DNA from 3 places in the Streptomyces sp. NPDC060194 genome. Region 1 is predicted to be linked to each of the others. Evidence: riboswitches for the same ligand, from Rfam matches in the RefSeq annotation. Region 1 holds a riboswitch; each other region holds the start of a gene.
The links. A riboswitch is a leader RNA that binds a small molecule or an ion and turns the genes downstream of it on or off. The one in region 1 is predicted to bind cyclic di-AMP.
Positions count from the first base shown of each region.

Region 2: it holds a riboswitch for cyclic di-AMP, as region 1 does, so the genes downstream of both, ACFWEG_RS09020 (M23 family metallopeptidase) here and ACFWEG_RS28920 (peptidoglycan DD-metalloendopeptidase family protein) in region 1, are expected to answer to the same signal.
Region 3: it holds a riboswitch for cyclic di-AMP, as region 1 does, so the genes downstream of both, ACFWEG_RS08775 (transglycosylase family protein) here and ACFWEG_RS28920 (peptidoglycan DD-metalloendopeptidase family protein) in region 1, are expected to answer to the same signal.

Region 1 is NZ_JBHWZH010000285.1:1-2,171, forward strand. Features, by position in the region: partial or broken gene ACFWEG_RS28915 (serine/threonine protein kinase) at 1-771, shown strand; cyclic di-AMP (ydaO/yuaA leader) riboswitch at 1,037-1,202, shown strand; gene ACFWEG_RS28920 (peptidoglycan DD-metalloendopeptidase family protein) at 1,205-2,143, shown strand.
Region 2 is NZ_JBHWZH010000028.1:16,752-19,046, reverse strand. Features, by position in the region: gene ACFWEG_RS09025 (PP2C family protein-serine/threonine phosphatase) at 1-609, shown strand, start outside; cyclic di-AMP (ydaO/yuaA leader) riboswitch at 860-1,015, shown strand; gene ACFWEG_RS09020 (M23 family metallopeptidase) at 1,027-2,154, shown strand; gene ACFWEG_RS09015 (PrsW family intramembrane metalloprotease) at 2,180-2,295, opposite strand, start outside.
Region 3 is NZ_JBHWZH010000027.1:14,556-16,850, reverse strand. Features, by position in the region: gene eno (phosphopyruvate hydratase) at 1-281, opposite strand, end outside; gene ACFWEG_RS08775 (transglycosylase family protein) at 513-1,259, opposite strand; cyclic di-AMP (ydaO/yuaA leader) riboswitch at 1,265-1,453, opposite strand; gene ACFWEG_RS08770 (transglycosylase family protein) at 1,585-2,295, opposite strand, start outside.

The DNA of each region.
Region 1 (2,171 bases):
CCGGGCCCCTCGGGCACCGCCGCCGACGCGGCGTACGGGCCGGCGACCGGCTCCGGGTACGGTCCCGCGCGGCAGGGCGGGCGGCGCCGGTGGCCCGCCGTGGTCGGCGCGCTGGTCGCCGCCGCGCTCGTCGGCGGGGGAGTGGCGGCCAGCTCGCGCTACGTCCTGGACGACGGGAAGGGCGGCGGCTCGGGGCGCGGCGGCTCGTCCCCGTCCGCGAGCGCCTCGGCGTCGGGGGAGCAGCGGCCGTCCCCGTCCCCCTCCGGCGGCGAGGACACCGGCGGTGGCACCGCCGGAGGGCAGTCCCCGTCGCCCGCCGACGGCGTTCCCAACGGCTGGGTCCGTGTCGAGGACCCCGAGGGCTTCAGCCTGCTCCTTCCGCAGGGCTGGGAGCGGCGGACCGAGAACGGCCAGATCGACTACACCCCCGACGGCGGTGTCCGTTTCGTCCGGATCGCGATCGATCCGGAGACCGACTGGGAGAGCCCCTACGAGCACCAGACCGACCTGGAGCGGGGCGTCTCGAAGCGGCCGGGCTACCAGCGGCTGGGCCTCGTGGCCAACACCTACCGTGACCTGACCGGCGCGCGCTGGGAGTTCACCTGGACCGCCGGCGACAAGGACGCCTCCCGCGGTCCGCGGCACGCGATCTCCCAGTCCTGGATCGACCGGGACGGCACGGAGTACGTGGTCTACATGTCCTCGCCCGAGGAGCGGTGGGCGGAGACCCGCGAGCAGTTCGACAGCGTGCTCCGGGGCTTCCGGCCCTGACTTCGGTCACCGATCCCGCCGAATTCCGCCGGGGTGAGCGGGGTCATACCGATGACGTTCCGTGGTGTGACCCAGCTAATGCGACCTCTCGCCGCAAGGGCTCTTCGACGCCGGGCGCACGGTGAGTGACGGAAACGTGCCGCCGTATTCGCCGTAAGGATCAGTTGTGAAGAAACGGCGTTTGTTCTGCGGCTCATCCGTCACTTAACGTCCCAGGGACTCCGGACGGAACGCCTAATCCTGCCGCCGCCCGGACACCGAATCCGACTTCGAATCACCGAATCGGCAGGAGCGGGGGACCCGTTCAGTACGCGGTCCCGGAATTCGATCTTCGTATTCCAGGGCCGCTAGGGGTGAAGCCGCGTCGCCGCGGCCGGGCATCTCCAGCCCGAACCCGACAGCTAACCCCGCAGGCGTCGGAGAGGAATGCAGCATGCCGATCAAGGCACAGCACAAGCGCGTCCGTCCCCGTCGCGTCGTCCGCGGCATCACCGCCATCGGCGCGGGCTCCGCCGCCCTCGCCCTCCCGCTCTTCGGCGCCGCCCAGGCGCACGCCTCGACCGAAGCGGCCCCCGCCGCGAAGGCCGGCGCCACCTTCCGCTCCGCGCCCGTCCACGCGCAGCCGAAGCAGGCCGAGAAGTCCACCTACACCGTGGCCGGCGGCGACTACCTGTACAAGATCGCCCAGGAGCACGACGTCGCCGGCGGCTGGAAGCAGCTCTACGCCGACAACCAGGACGTCATCGGCGGCAACCCCGAGCTGATCTACCCGGGCCAGAAGCTGGAGCTCGACGGCTCGGCCGCGCCGGCCGCGCAGAAGCAGCAGGCCCCGAAGGCCGCCGCCCCGAAGCCCGCCGCGCCGAAGCAGCAGGCCCCGAAGCCGGCCGCGCCGAAGCAGGAGGCCGCCCCGCAGCAGGAGGCCAAGCAGGCCGAGGCGCCCGCCACCGCCGACTCCTCCTCCAACAGCAGCGGTTGGGTCAAGCCGGTCGACGCCGGCACCTCCACCCCCTACCGCGCCTCCGGCGGCAGCTGGTCCAGCGGTTCGCACACCGGCGTCGACTTCTCGGCCGGCTCCGGCTCGACCGTGAAGTCCATCGGCCAGGGCACCGTCGTCTCCGCCGGCTGGGGCGGCGCCTACGGCAACCAGGTCGTCATCAAGCACAACGACGGCCACTACTCGCAGTACGGCCACCTGTCGTCGATCTCCGTCTCCGCCGGCCAGAGTGTCGGTGCGGGCGACACGATCGGCCTCTCCGGCTCCACCGGCAACTCCACCGGCCCGCACCTCCACTTCGAGGTCCGCACCGGCCCGGACTACGGCTCGGACATCGACCCGGTCGCCTTCCTGCGCGCGCACGGCGTCTCGGTCTGACCGAACGACCCCCAGGGGCGGGCGCCTT
Region 2 (2,295 bases), on a different contig from region 1:
CCGTTCGGGGTGCGGCTGATCGTCGGGGACGTGCGGGGGAAGGGGATGGGCGCGGTGGAGGCGGTCGCCGTCGTCATCGGCGCCTTCCGGGAGGCCGCGGAGCAGGAGGGCAGCCTGGAGGCGGTGGCCCTGCGGCTGGAGCGGGCGCTGGCCCGCGAGGGCACCCGGCGCGACGGCCTCGACGCGGTGGAGGGCTTCACCACCGCCGTGCTCGCCGAGATCCCGCACGGCGCCGAGGTGGTGCGGACGGTCAACCGCGGCCACCCCGAACCGCTGATGCTCCACGCCGACGGGCACGTCGAGGTGCTGCTGCCGGAGCAGTTCGCGCTGCCGCTCGGCATGGGGGACCTCGCCTCGTGGCCCGACCGGGCGCGCGAGCACGCGTTCCCGGAGGGGGCGACGCTGCTGTTGTACACCGACGGCCTCAGCGAGGCCCGGGACGCGGACGGCGTCTTCTACGACCCGGCCGAGCGGCTGGCGGGCCGGACGTTCACCGAGCCCTGCCGGCTGCTCGACGCCGTCGCCGCGGACGTCCTCGCGCACACCGGCGGGGAGTCGACCGACGACATGGCGCTGCTCGCGCTCCGCCGGCCCGCCCGCGCGGGCTGAGCGCCCGTACGGCGACGGCCGCCGTGGCCGTAGGTGACCACGTGGGCGCGGATTGACGAACCGTCAGCACGCAGGCGACCGGCATCACATCGGGTGGACACGAGCAACTCGCCCCGTTTCGCCCGTCCGTCGCCGCATTGGTCCAGGCCGGAAGCCTTAACGATCAACAAGAACGGCTTGGAATAGAGGCCCGCCGTCTATTAACGTTCGATAACGCAGCGGTCGTCACAGTCGTCGCAAGAGTCGACTCCGTGCGCACGCGCCGAATCCCGCAAGGGAACCGGGGAACCACTTCTTGGGGTGAATCGGGCATCTCACGCCTTCTGTTCAGGCGTCGAGGTGACCGTAGGAGACCTTCCTGCTCCGAACCCGTCAGCTAACCCGGTAGGCGAGAAGGAAGGAAAGGAGAGCGCCTCCGTGGCGTCGAACAGCCCTGCCCCCGAGTCGGTCGCACTGCTCGACGGAGCGTCCGGTCCGGACCCCCTGCCCACCGAACCGTGGGTGTCCGCCGGACCCGCCGCGGCGGCCGGCGAGTGGAACCCCAGCGCCGAGACGATCCGTCCGGTCCGCGGCAAGCACCGGGTGGCCAAGCAGCGCGGCGGTCTCGCCCGCAGCTCCACGGTCCTGGGCGTCGGCGTGATCGCCGCCGTCGGCGGGGCCGGCATGGCCTCCGCGCAGGAGCGGCCCGCGGTCTCCATATCCCTGGCGGACCTGCCGGGCGTCTCGGCGGTCGCCGACTCCCTGCCGGACGCCGAGTCGCTGCCCGGCGTGGGCGCGCTGCTCGCCGACTCCGAGGACTCCACCGACGCCGAGGCCGCCCCGCAGGGCTCCGCCGACGTGACCCAGGCGCTCGACACGACGACCCCGCTCTCCGTCGTCAACTCCGCGCAGCAGGAGGGCGCCGCCGCCGGCGAGACGCTGCGGGCGCGGATCCTGCAGCAGGCCGAGCAGCAGCAGGCCGCCGCGGACGCCCAGGCGCAGGCCGACGCCGAGGCGAAGGCCGCCAAGGCCGCCGCCGACCAGGCCGCCGAGCAGCAGAAGGAAGCCGCCGCGGCCGAGGCCGAGAAGGCCGCCGCGGAGAAGAAGAAGGCCGAGGAGGCCGCGGCCGAGAAGGCCGAGAAGGAGCGGCTCGCCAAGCTGGCGCGCAGCTACACGCTCCCCGTCTCCTCGTACACGATCACCTCCACCTTCGGGCAGGCCGGCTCCATGTGGTCCTCCGGCGCCCACACCGGCCTCGACTTCGCCGCGGCGGCGGGCACCCCGATCAAGGCTGTGCACTCCGGCACGATCACGCAGGCCGGCTGGTCGGGCAGCTACGGCTACCACACCGTGCTGAAGCTCGACGACGGCACCGAGGTGACGTACTCGCACCAGTCGTCGATCGGCGTCAGCGTCGGCCAGAAGGTCTCGACCGGCGAGGTCATCGGCAGAGTCGGCTCCACCGGCAACTCCACCGGCAACCACCTGCACCTGGAGGTGCACACGAGCGGCGGATCGAACATCGACCCGCTGACCTGGCTGCGGGGCAAGGGCCTCACCGTCTGAGGCGCCCGCGCCCGCACTCGCGCGATCAGGCGCGATACGGATCACGGGCCGCGTACCCGTACGGAACCTGCTGGGGACCGTACGGGTACGCGGCTTTCTGCTGTCCGGGGGGCGGGGCGGCCGGGTACCCGTAGCCGTACG
Region 3 (2,295 bases), on a different contig from region 1:
TGGTCGATCAGGCGCTGCTCGGTGGCGTCGTAGCCGACGAGCTCCGGGCCGATCTGCTCGATGACCGCGAGGACGGCCTTCTCGACGCCCTTGCCGAGGTAGCGGTTCGGGTCACCGTCGCGCAGCTCGATGGCCTCGAACGCGCCGGTGGAGGCGCCGGAGGGGACGGCGGCACGGCCGGTGCTGCCGTCGTCGAGGCCGACCTCGACCTCGACCGTGGGATTGCCTCGGGAGTCCAGGATTTCCCGGGCTACGACGACGTCGATGGACGGCACGAGCATCTCCATTCTCGGATGTGCGGCCCCGTCGCGGGGCCGCCGCACTGCTTGGTCTTCAGAGCCTAACCGCACGGCGGCCGTCGGCCTGCCGAACGCCCGGCCCTCGGGACGACGGGTCGTGCCGTCCCTCGGAAGCATTTTGTTTCGCTACGAAACAAGATACCCCGCCCCACCGCGCCCGGGGAGGGCGCGGCGGAACGGGGTACGGCTGCCGCGCGGGATCGCGGGACCGGATCAGCTGAGGTGCAGCTGCTGGCCCGGGTAGATCACGTCGGCGTTCTTGACGATGTCCTTGTTCAGCTCGAAGAGCTTGTTCCAGCCGCCGGAGACGTTGTTCTCACGGGCGATCTTGGAGAGGGTGTCGCCCTTGACGACCTTGTACTCGCCGTCGCCCTTCTTGAAGGTGTGGTCGGACGGCGCGGCCGGGGCCTGGCGGGCCTCGGAGCGCGTCGAGCGCTCGGGCTGCTGCGAGCGGTCCTGCTGCGGCTGGGCCTGCTGCTCCTGCTGCTGCGGCTGGGCCTGCTGCTGCGGCTGGGCCTGCTGCTGCTCGGGCTGCGCCTGCTGCTCCTGCGCGGGCTGCTCGTCGGCGGCCGGGGCCTTGGAGGTGTCCGCGGCGCCGAGGTTGACGCCGCAGGACGGCCAGGCGCCCTTGCCCTGACCGGCGAGGACCTTCTCCGCGACGGCGATCTGCTGGCTCTTGGAGGCCTGGTCGGCCGACGGGGCGTAGGAGGTGCCGCCGTACGCCGCCCAGGTGGAGGACGAGAACTGCAGGCCGCCGTAGTAGCCGTTGCCCGTGTTGATCGACCAGTTGCCACCGGACTCGCACTGCGCGACCTGGTCCCACTCGGAGGTCGAGGCGGCGGAGGCGTTGGTGGCGCCCAGCAGCGGGGCGGCGATCGCCGCACCGGTCACACCGGCGAACGCGGCGATGCGGGTGGCCTTGGAGGGGCGGCGGTGCTTGGACTTGTTCGAAAGCAGCATGAAACAGATCTCCTCACCGACGCCTACGAGGTGAGCTGTCGGGTTCGGGCGCAGTGAGTGCCCGGCGGCGGGAACCTGCGTTCCCGCCTCTTCACCCCAAGCCCGGTTCCGTACCGCCCTCGTGCTTCCGAGGGCGGCGGGTCCAGGCGGCTTACCTGTGGTTCCCCCGCTCCTGCCTACGGCGCTTTACGCGTCGATGCCCGACGTCCGCCGGCAGGATTCGGCGTGACGGTCGTCGGGGCCCGCCTGGTTCGGCGAGCGAGTCGACGTTAAACACACAACCCGGTGAAGTTCAAAGACGACAGGGGGTGGAGTTATCCATGTCTCATTCGGCGCTCTCGGCCCCGGACTTCTGTCCCGCCTCCTGCTTCACACCGAAATCCAGGCTCTGACCAGGAAGAATCAAATCCGGATCTTCGCCGACCGATTCCCTGTTGGCCTCGTAGAGCGCGGACCAGCCGCCCTCGACCTCGTGCGAGCGGGCGAGCGTCCAGAGGTTGTCGCCCTCGCGGACGGTGTACCGCCCCGCCGCGAGATCCTCGTCACGCGTGGCGTCCGTGCCGCGCGAGGCGTGCTCCTCGTCGGCGCGGGCGTCGTCGGGCGCCGGGCCCGCCAGCTCCTCGACGGCCCCGTCCTCCGACTCCCGTCCCGCGAGGGCCTCCCCGGCCTCCTCGGCGGGCCTGCCCCGGTGCTTGCCCGAGCCCGACGCGGACGGCGTCGCCTCGCCGGTCGTCACGTCGGCGCCGCCGCGCGGCACGGGGTCGTTCGACGTCTCGTCCGACGCGGAGGCGGCCGGCCGGGGGGACTTCGATCCGGTCGGCTCGCGCTCGTCGTCGCGGCCGCCGCGCTTCTCGCGCTTCTCCGCCTTCCGCTCGGCCGCCGTCTCCGCGGGGCTCGCGGACGCGCCCGGGTCGACCTGGGGCCGCTCGTCGGAGCCGCCGGCCGCCTTCGCCAGCCCGGAGATGTCCGCACAGCCGGGCCAGGCGCCCGGGCCCTCGGCCTCAAGGACCTTCTCCGCGACGGCGATCTGCTGCGA